One region of the Prevotella sp. FD3004 genome, then DNA from elsewhere that is predicted to be linked to it. Evidence: riboswitches for the same ligand, from Rfam matches in the RefSeq annotation. Region 1 holds a riboswitch; the other holds the start of a gene.
The links. Region 1 has a riboswitch for thiamine pyrophosphate ahead of thiS (sulfur carrier protein ThiS). Riboswitches for the same ligand answer to the same signal wherever they lie in the genome.

Region 1 (4,388 bases):
TCACAGAGTATACCCGTGTATCTTGACGATACGAAACCTGTTGAGCAACGTATTGACGATGCTCTAACTCGTATGACGCTTGACGAGAAAATTGCTGTAATCCATGCGCAGTCAAAGTTCTCCAGCCCTGGCGTGAAACGTCTTGGATTTCCTGACCTTTGGACCGATGACGGTCCTCATGGTGTTCGTCCCGATGTGCTTTGGGATGAGTGGGAACAGGCAGGCCAGACCAATGACTCGTGCGTAGCCTTTCCTGCGCTTACATGTCTGGCTGCCACTTGGAATCCGTTGATGGCTCGTCTCTATGGGGAGAGCCTAGGTGAAGAGGCTCTCTATCGTGGCAAAGCCATGATCCTGGGTCCTGGCGTGAACATCTACCGCACCCCGCTGGGTGGTCGTAACTTCGAGTATATGGGTGAAGATCCATGGCTGGCCTCTCGTATGGTGGTACCTTATATTCAGGGTCTCCAATCGAAGGGGGTGGCTGCATGCGTCAAGCATTATGCACTAAACAACGACGAAGAGTACCGTCATCAGGTTAATGTTATCGTCAGTGAGCGTGCTCTCCACGAGATTTATCTGCCTGCCTTCAAAGCAGCCGTTACCGAGGCTGGCACATGGGGTATTATGGGCGCCTACAACCTTTATAAAAACCAACACAACTGTCATAATAGCATTCTGCTGAATAAGATTCTGAAACAGGATTGGCGTTACGATGGTGTGGTAGTCAGTGATTGGGGTGGATGTCATGATACCGACGAGGCAGTCACCAATGGACTCGACCTCGAGTTCGGTTCGTGGACCGATGGTCTGACCATGGGGGCTACCAATGCCTATGATAGTTATTACCTTGCTCTGCCCTATAAGAAACTTATACAGGAAGGTAAATACAATATGAAAGAACTCGACGAGAAAGTACGTCGTGTCCTTCGTCTGTTCTATCGCACCACGATGAACCGCCACAAGCCATATGGCTTCCTCTGTTCTGAGAGCCATTATAATGCTGCTCTGAAGATAGCCCAGGAGGGTGTAGTACTGTTGAAAAACGATCCTGTTAAAAATGGTAAGACCAGACAACCTCTGTTACCACTCCAGAGACCTGAGCGTATTCTTGTGGTGGGCGAAAACGCCATCAAGATGATGACTGTAGGTGGAGGCTCCTCTTCGCTGAAGGTACAGCGTGAGATTTTGCCACTTGATGGTATCCGTGAGCGTTTCAAAAGTAGTCAGATAGACTTTGCCCGTGGCTATGTAGGTGATACCATTCAGAGTTATAATGGTGTGACCGTCGGTCGTTCACTCTACGAGACACGTCCTGCCGATGAGCTTATTGCTGAAGCGGTTGACAAAGCCCGTCAGGCTGATGTCGTGATTATCTTCGGTGGTCTTAATAAGAGCAATTATCAGGACTGTGAAGGGCACGACCGTCAACAATATGGTCTGCCTTATGCTCAGGATCGTCTTATTGAGGCTCTGGCTGCCGCCAATAAGCGTCTTGTTTATGTTAATATCAGTGGTAATGGTGTCGCCATGCCTTGGCTGTCTAAGGTGCCCGCTGTCGTTCAGGGCTGGTTTATCGGCTCCGAGGCTGGTGAGGCCATCGCTAGTGTGCTTGCAGGTGATGTGAATCCCTCTGGTAAGTTACCCTTTACTTGGTATGACAGTCTGGAGCAGTGTGGCGCTCATGCGCTCAATGCGTTTCCTGGCACGTGGCGCGAGGGTCATCAGATTATAGATGAGACATATAAGGAAGATATCTATGTCGGTTATCGCTGGACTGACAAGCAGAAAGTGAAACCTCTCTTTCCTTTTGGACATGGTTTGAGTTACACTACATTTATGTTGGGAAAACTCACTGCTAACAAGCTGCAGATAGCTGCTGACGACGAGATTACCTTCACCATTCCTGTCACCAATACGGGCCGTCGGGCTGGTGCAGAGACTCTGCAGTTATATATCAACGATAGACAAGCCAGTGTCGATCGCCCTATTAAGGAACTCAAGGCCTTCCAGAAGGTGTTCCTTCAGCCAGGCGAGACACAGCAGGTAAGTCTTACCATCGACAAGCGTGCATTGAGTTTCTACGACGAGAGCAACTCTAGGTGGACGGCCGAGCCAGGTCTGTTCGAAGCCCTTGTCGGTACGTCGTCCGACTGTCTTCCTGCCCGTTGTACTTTTGAGTTGAAAATGTAATGATAAGTTAGTATGATAAATTGGTTATATAGTTGATAATAAGTAGTAAGAAGAAAAGTTTTTAAGTAACCTAATGAGAAAGGCGTGTGCGAGATGCATGTGCCTTTTTTTTGTGTTCGTAAACAAAAAGTAGGCTGATTATTTGTTTGAAAGGAAAAATATGCTTACTTTTGCAGCGCAAAATTAAATATTCGGGGTGCTGAGGCAAGTGCCAACGCTGAGAAAATACCCATAGAACCTGAAGCGGGTAATGCCGTCGGAGGAATGCAATATGAAAGTAACGATTAACAACAAAGAACACGAGACGCAAGCCAAAACTGTATCCGAGCTTGCCGCCCAATTGCAGTTGCCCGCCAAAGGTGTGGCAATAGCCATCGATAATGAGTTGAAACCACGCACATCTTGGGATGCCACCATCCTACAAGAGGGCGCCAGTATCACTATTATCAAAGCTGCATGCGGGGGGTAAGGACTATGTTACAGTTTATTTCTCACTACACCGAAAAGTATAGCTACTTGGACAGCATCACCCTTGCCTTGCAGGGTGGGTGCCGATGGATACAGCTACGCATGAAGGATGCTACCGACGACGAGGTGCGCCCCATTGCGATAGAAGCCCAGCAGCTATGCCAGAAGTTTGGCGCTACATTTGTTATCGACGATCGCGTGGCATTAGTAAAAGAGTTGCAGGCCGATGGGGTGCACCTGGGCAAGAACGATATGCCCATTGCCGAAGCGCGACGCTTATTAGGTCCCGATTATATCATAGGTGGAACAGCCAACACGTTCGAGGATGTGAAGAGCCACTATGAGTCGGGGGCCGATTATATCGGTTGTGGGCCCTACCGATTTACCACCACCAAGCAGAAGCTGTCGCCTGTATTAGGGCTGGATGGCTACCGCAGGATTATTATCGAGATGCGTGCGGCACATATCGATATACCCATTGTGGCTATCGGTGGTATTACCAAGGAGGATATCCCCGCCATACTGGCTACCGGCATCACCGGCATAGCCCTGAGTGGTACGGTGCTGCGAGCCGCAAACCCCATTGACGAAATGAAACACTTAACAAACATAGTTAATCATGAGTAAATTAGTAATTGCAGGACGGGAGTTTAACTCTCGTTTGTTTCTGGGCACAGGCAAGTTTAACAACAATGCGCTGATGGCCCAGGCTATCGAGGCTTCGGGATCGGAGATGGTTACCGTTGCCATGAAACGTGTGGAACTCGACGACAAGAACGACGATTTGCTGACACACATCACCCAGAACCCCAACATACAGCTGCTGCCCAATACATCGGGTGTGCGTAATGCTGAAGAGGCGGTGTTTGCTGCCCGGATGGCCCGCGAGGCCTTTGGCACCAACTGGTTGAAGTTGGAGATACACCCCGACCCACGCTACTTGTTGCCCGACTCGGTTGAGACACTGAAAGCCACCGAGCAGTTGGTAAAACTGGGCTTTGTGGTGCTGCCATACTGCCAGGCCGACCCCACGCTGTGTAAGCATCTGGAAGAGGCTGGTGCAGCTACAGTGATGCCATTAGCAGCCCCCATCGGTACCAACAAGGGCTTGAGAATGAAGGACTTTTTGCAGATTATCATCGACCAGGCTACTGTGCCTGTAGTGGTTGATGCTGGTATCGGTGCCCCCAGTCATGCTGCCGAGGCGATGGAGATGGGTGCCGACTGCGTGCTGGTGAATACTGCCATTGCCGTAGCAGGCAATCCCGTAAAAATGGCCGATGCCTTCCGTCAGGCTGTGATTGCCGGTCGCCAGGCCTACGAGGCAGGCTTAGGAGCCATTGCCGATTGCGCCGAAGCCTCCAGCCCATTAACCGCATTTCTTAATGTTTAAAGTTCAAAATATGATAAATGATCACAAAGCTTACGCACAGCGTGAGAAATTCTATATGCAGGGCCAGTTGTACCCTGATGTAAAGGTGGGTATGACTAAGGTAAACCTGACCCCCACCGTAACCCGCGATGACGACGGTACCCCCCACATGGAGCCCAACGCACCAGTGTATATCTACGATACCAGCGGACCTTATACCGACCCCAACTACACGGTTGACCTGAAGAAGGGACTGCCCCCTATGCGTCAGCAGTGGATAGCCGATCGCGCCCAGAAAGGACAGGGTATTACCCAGATGGCATGTGCCAAGGCAGGCATCATCACTCCTGAGATG
Region 2 (4,388 bases), on a different contig from region 1:
AAATCCATTGAGAATCATCGAGGGCGAGAAAGCCAGTGTAGAATTGTCATAATGGAACTGTCTAAATCCATCACCATTACCGTCAATATGATACTTTTCCATAGCTGCCCGCCGACCAGCCACATCATCTTTATAGTCCCAGTCATCCCAGTCCTCAACAAACTCGTCGAAGTCCTTAATCTTATTCTTGCTCAGAGCAGCGTTACCCTCGATGGTGAGCCACGACGTAGGATCGATACCAGCCTGCAGTTCAACACCCATACGATATGAGTCTTTGATGTTCGTTGTTAATTTTTCACCGATGTCAGTAGTTTGTCCAGTCTGCACAAACTGATCGGTATAATCCATATAATAGCCATTCACGCCAACACGCCAAATGTCACCATTATAAGTATAACCAAGTTCATAATCAAGCAACTGCTCTGCCTTAGGTGCGGGATAGATGTAATTATCGGTAAAATTGTTGCGCTCAGGTTCACGATGACTCAGTGCCACAGAACCATAAACACGATGCCCGTCTAACTGCCACGAGAAACCAGCCTTCGGGTTGAAGAAATCGTATTTCTTGTCGATATCGAGAATATGTTTCTCATAGAGATACGTTTTCTCGTTGTAGGCAAACTTATCATTACAGCCATCAGTCTTATAACTTACGTGCCGATACTGCATATCAGCAAAGACATCCCACTGTTCTGTGATATGGTAGGCGGCTTTCAGAAATACATTCCCATCGAATTTATGGGCATCAGAATCATAATACTGATAATCACCATTATTGAGCAGACGACTCCTAAGGGTCTCATCTGAGAGATAGGTAACATAGCCGAAGTGATTGCCGTCGAAATTCTGGAGCGAGACACCTCCGATAACATCCCACTCTTCATCCTTATAGTTCATATTCCACACCAGACCATAAGTATCCTGTTTGAGTCCCTTCTTGCGAATCCAATCGGTGCGCTTCACTTTCGTTATGTCCTCATCATTGAAATCTGCGTTAGGCAATCCCAGTTTCTTGATTTTGTTCTGCGGACGGAACTCCTTATAATAGCCATAGCCATGAGTATAGTGTAACGAGGCCGTAGAGCTCCAATGGTCACTAATAGTCCATGCTGCAGAAAGAATATTATGGTTTTGCCAGAAGTTATCTGTGGTTTTGTCCCAACAGGTACCATCTGCCATCTTGTAACGCTCCACCTGATAATTACCATTAGCATCCTTTACAAAGAGGCCATCCTCTCCCGTGACAAGTTTCTCATAAAGTGAGTTATACTTTCCAAGTCCCACATTCCACATATCCTGATAATCCTTGATGCCTGTCTTTGAGTTATAACTCCATGTTCCATCATCATAGCAGCCATCCATTAACGAGTAATCGTCATTACCTGCGGTAATTCCATTCCAAGCCTGACCCGTACGCTCGAAGTTGCCGATGTTCTTATAACGTATCTGAAAGTTATTGCCTAACCATGTCAAGCCACCATAATAAGAACCTGAGCGGCCACTTGTGCCATGGATGAATCCATCGGTATGCGTTTCATGATAAGCACCGTCAAATATCAAGTGATTCCATAACATTCCTGTTGAGAACTTACCACCCAGATTATATGTGTTGAAAGATCCATAGCTAGCAGAAACCTCAAGGCTTGGTTCTTGCAATGGGGTTGCCGATGCAAGGGCTACAGTGCCGCCAAAGGCACCATCTCCATTGGTTGATGTTCCCACACCACGCTGTATCTGCACACTACCGAGCAGTGAACCATAAGAGTTCATATTTGCCCAGAAAACGCACTGATCCTCAGGCGAATTGAGGGGGACACCATCGAGTGTCACATTGATACGGGAATCACCTGCGCCACGAATGCGCATATAGGTCGTTCCTGTACCAAGTCCGTTCTCACTCCATGCAACAACGCCTGGCGTTTGTGAGAAAAGCATAGGCAACTCCTTTCCTGACTTTGAAAACTCATTAAGCTGCTGTTTCTTAATGTTTACCACGGCAAAAGGTGCGTTCTTCTGGGCTCTAACACCCTTGACGACGACCTCCTGCAACTGCTCTACCTGAGTAGAATCATAGAGCGCTGAACGATTCTGTGCATTGACACCTATTACGCACATCAGCGCAGTCACACTAAAAGCCAATCTTTTCATACCTCTTTTGAATACTAAAAAAATGATGTAACGGGGAAATGTGTTGACTAATCCTTTATTCCATCCCTACGCCGGTATAATCCGGATCAGGTTAGAGGGTATCATCTCAGCCTGCACCCGCAGGCACCCCTTGAAATCGGCGGCAAAATTAAGCAAAAAAAATGAGGAAACAAAGCGTTTCCCCATTTTTTTATCTAAGACCCATGCGAGCCTCAACTACGTTGACCACATAGTCGGCCAGTTTCTCGCATTCATTAATCAAGTCCATATAGATGGTACCAACAGCATAAGTATACTCATGATTATTGACATCAGTAATATTCTGCGTCTTCAGCTGATTACGGTAGTTATTAATCTCATGCTCTATATTGAATGAGCGGTTCACATCAAACGACTCCTTGCGTCCTAGCATCAAGCGGTTCATCTGCGAGAGTGACTGATCGGTCAACTCCATCATTTGATGAATATGTTCATACTGCTTCTCAATGAAGTGGTCTTCTTTTCCATTATATTTACGAGAGATGGTACGCGCCATATTATAACAGGCATCACCTATCGATTCCAACTCAGAAATCTCACGGAGCATGGCACGAATCTTACCTTTTGTATCATCAGAGAGATGTGCATCACTGACGGAATCGAGATATTTTGCAATCTCCAATTCCATATTATCACTGATTCCTTCATACTTCTCAATGCGCGTATAAAGCCTATTGAAATCACCTGCTTTATTATCTTTCTTGTTCGTTGCACTACTAGAAAGGGTTAGCAATTCACGCACCATATTAAACATACGCTGCATACGTTCCGAGAAGGCCTGAATCTCCTTCTGAGCCTCAAGCACGGAAAGTTCTGGGGTCTTCATGAAACCTGCTGTAATGAAGTGCAGACGGAAATCTTCTTCCTCATCGATCTTCTTGGGTTTGATAACCCAACATACGAAACGTTCGATTTGCGGAATAAACCAAATAAGAATAAAAGTATTTACCACGTTAAAGCAAGTATGGAAGGCAGCCAACACAAAACTCAGTTTAGCAGCATTAGCCAGGAACAACTTCGTTTCAGCCATTCCCTTTACCATTGTCACGTCATAGCCCACAAGACCGCAAACGGCATCAACAAACGGACGGAAGACAAACAGAATCCATACAACACCGAACACATTGAAGAACATGTGAGCCAAAGCAGCTCTACGAGCCTGCGTATTGGCAGAGAGAGCGGCAAGGTTTGAAGTAACGGTAGTTCCGATATTCTCACCCATCACAAGCGCAATACCCTGATAGATAGGCAACGCACCACTCGAACAAAGAATCATGGTAATGGCCATTACAGCTGCCGACGACTGCACGCAGAAAGTCAGCACCCCTCCAAGGAAGAGGAATATCAGTGTGGTGAGGAAAGAGTCCGGATCAAACGAGGCAAAGAAATCGAGTACTGCCTGGTTCTCGCCCAAATGCATCTCTGCTCCCGTCATTCGGAGTGTACCCAGTCCTAAAAGCAGAAACGACAAGCCGAACAGGAAATCACCGATATAGCGGTACTTTTTCAGATAAATCAGAATGATTCCTATAAAAAAAGCCGGATATACAGCACTTGTGATATCGAACGACATACCTGCCGACATAATCCACGCCGTCAGCGTCGTTCCGATATTTGCGCCCATGATTACAGATATGGCCTGTGCCAGTGTAAGCAATCCAGCATTTACAAACGAAACCGTCATCACCGTGGTAGCTGTTGAAGACTGTACCGATGCAGTCACTAGCATACCAGTCAACATTCCCGTGAAACGATTGGTAGTCATTGCGCCCAAAACATGACGCAGTTGCGGACCTGCCATTTTCTGCAGAGCTTCACTCATCGATTTCATACCGAACATCAACAATGCGAGTGAGCCTAGTAGTTTGAATAATACGAGCATAAGAATTTCTTTTGATTCGATAATTCGGATGCAAAGATACAAAAAAGTTCTTAATTCATTATTCATAATTCATAATTATTTTATATCTTTGCCACAAAAACAACTTAAAGCAATAGAAAACATCATGGAACAGACTATAAAGATCCTCATCCGTAACAACGAAAAAACAATCGAAGCACCTATGGGTGCCACCCTCGAAGATGTTTATCAACTTTCAGGAATCCAGTTGAAGCACGGTCCTATTTCTGCGTGCGTAAATAATAAGGTGGAAGGCATGCATTTCCGTGTCTACAAACAAAAGGAGGTTGAGTTCTTAGAC

Region 2: linked by a shared signal. The riboswitch ahead of T325_RS03515 (TonB-dependent receptor) and the one ahead of thiS (sulfur carrier protein ThiS) in region 1 are both predicted to bind thiamine pyrophosphate.

The regions. Positions count from the first base shown of each region.
Region 1 is NZ_JQKR01000011.1:115,652-120,039, forward strand. It holds gene T325_RS02860 (glycoside hydrolase family 3 C-terminal domain-containing protein) at 1-2,193, shown strand, start outside; TPP riboswitch at 2,376-2,478, shown strand; gene thiS (sulfur carrier protein ThiS) at 2,465-2,662, shown strand; gene T325_RS02870 (thiamine phosphate synthase) at 2,668-3,288, shown strand; gene T325_RS02875 (thiazole synthase) at 3,281-4,054, shown strand; gene thiC (phosphomethylpyrimidine synthase ThiC) at 4,065-4,388, shown strand, end outside.
Region 2 is NZ_JQKR01000012.1:2,516-6,903, forward strand. It holds gene T325_RS03515 (TonB-dependent receptor) at 1-2,148, opposite strand, end outside; TPP riboswitch at 2,195-2,289, opposite strand; gene T325_RS03520 (Na/Pi cotransporter family protein) at 2,339-4,069, opposite strand; gene T325_RS03525 (nucleoside kinase) at 4,194-4,388, shown strand, end outside.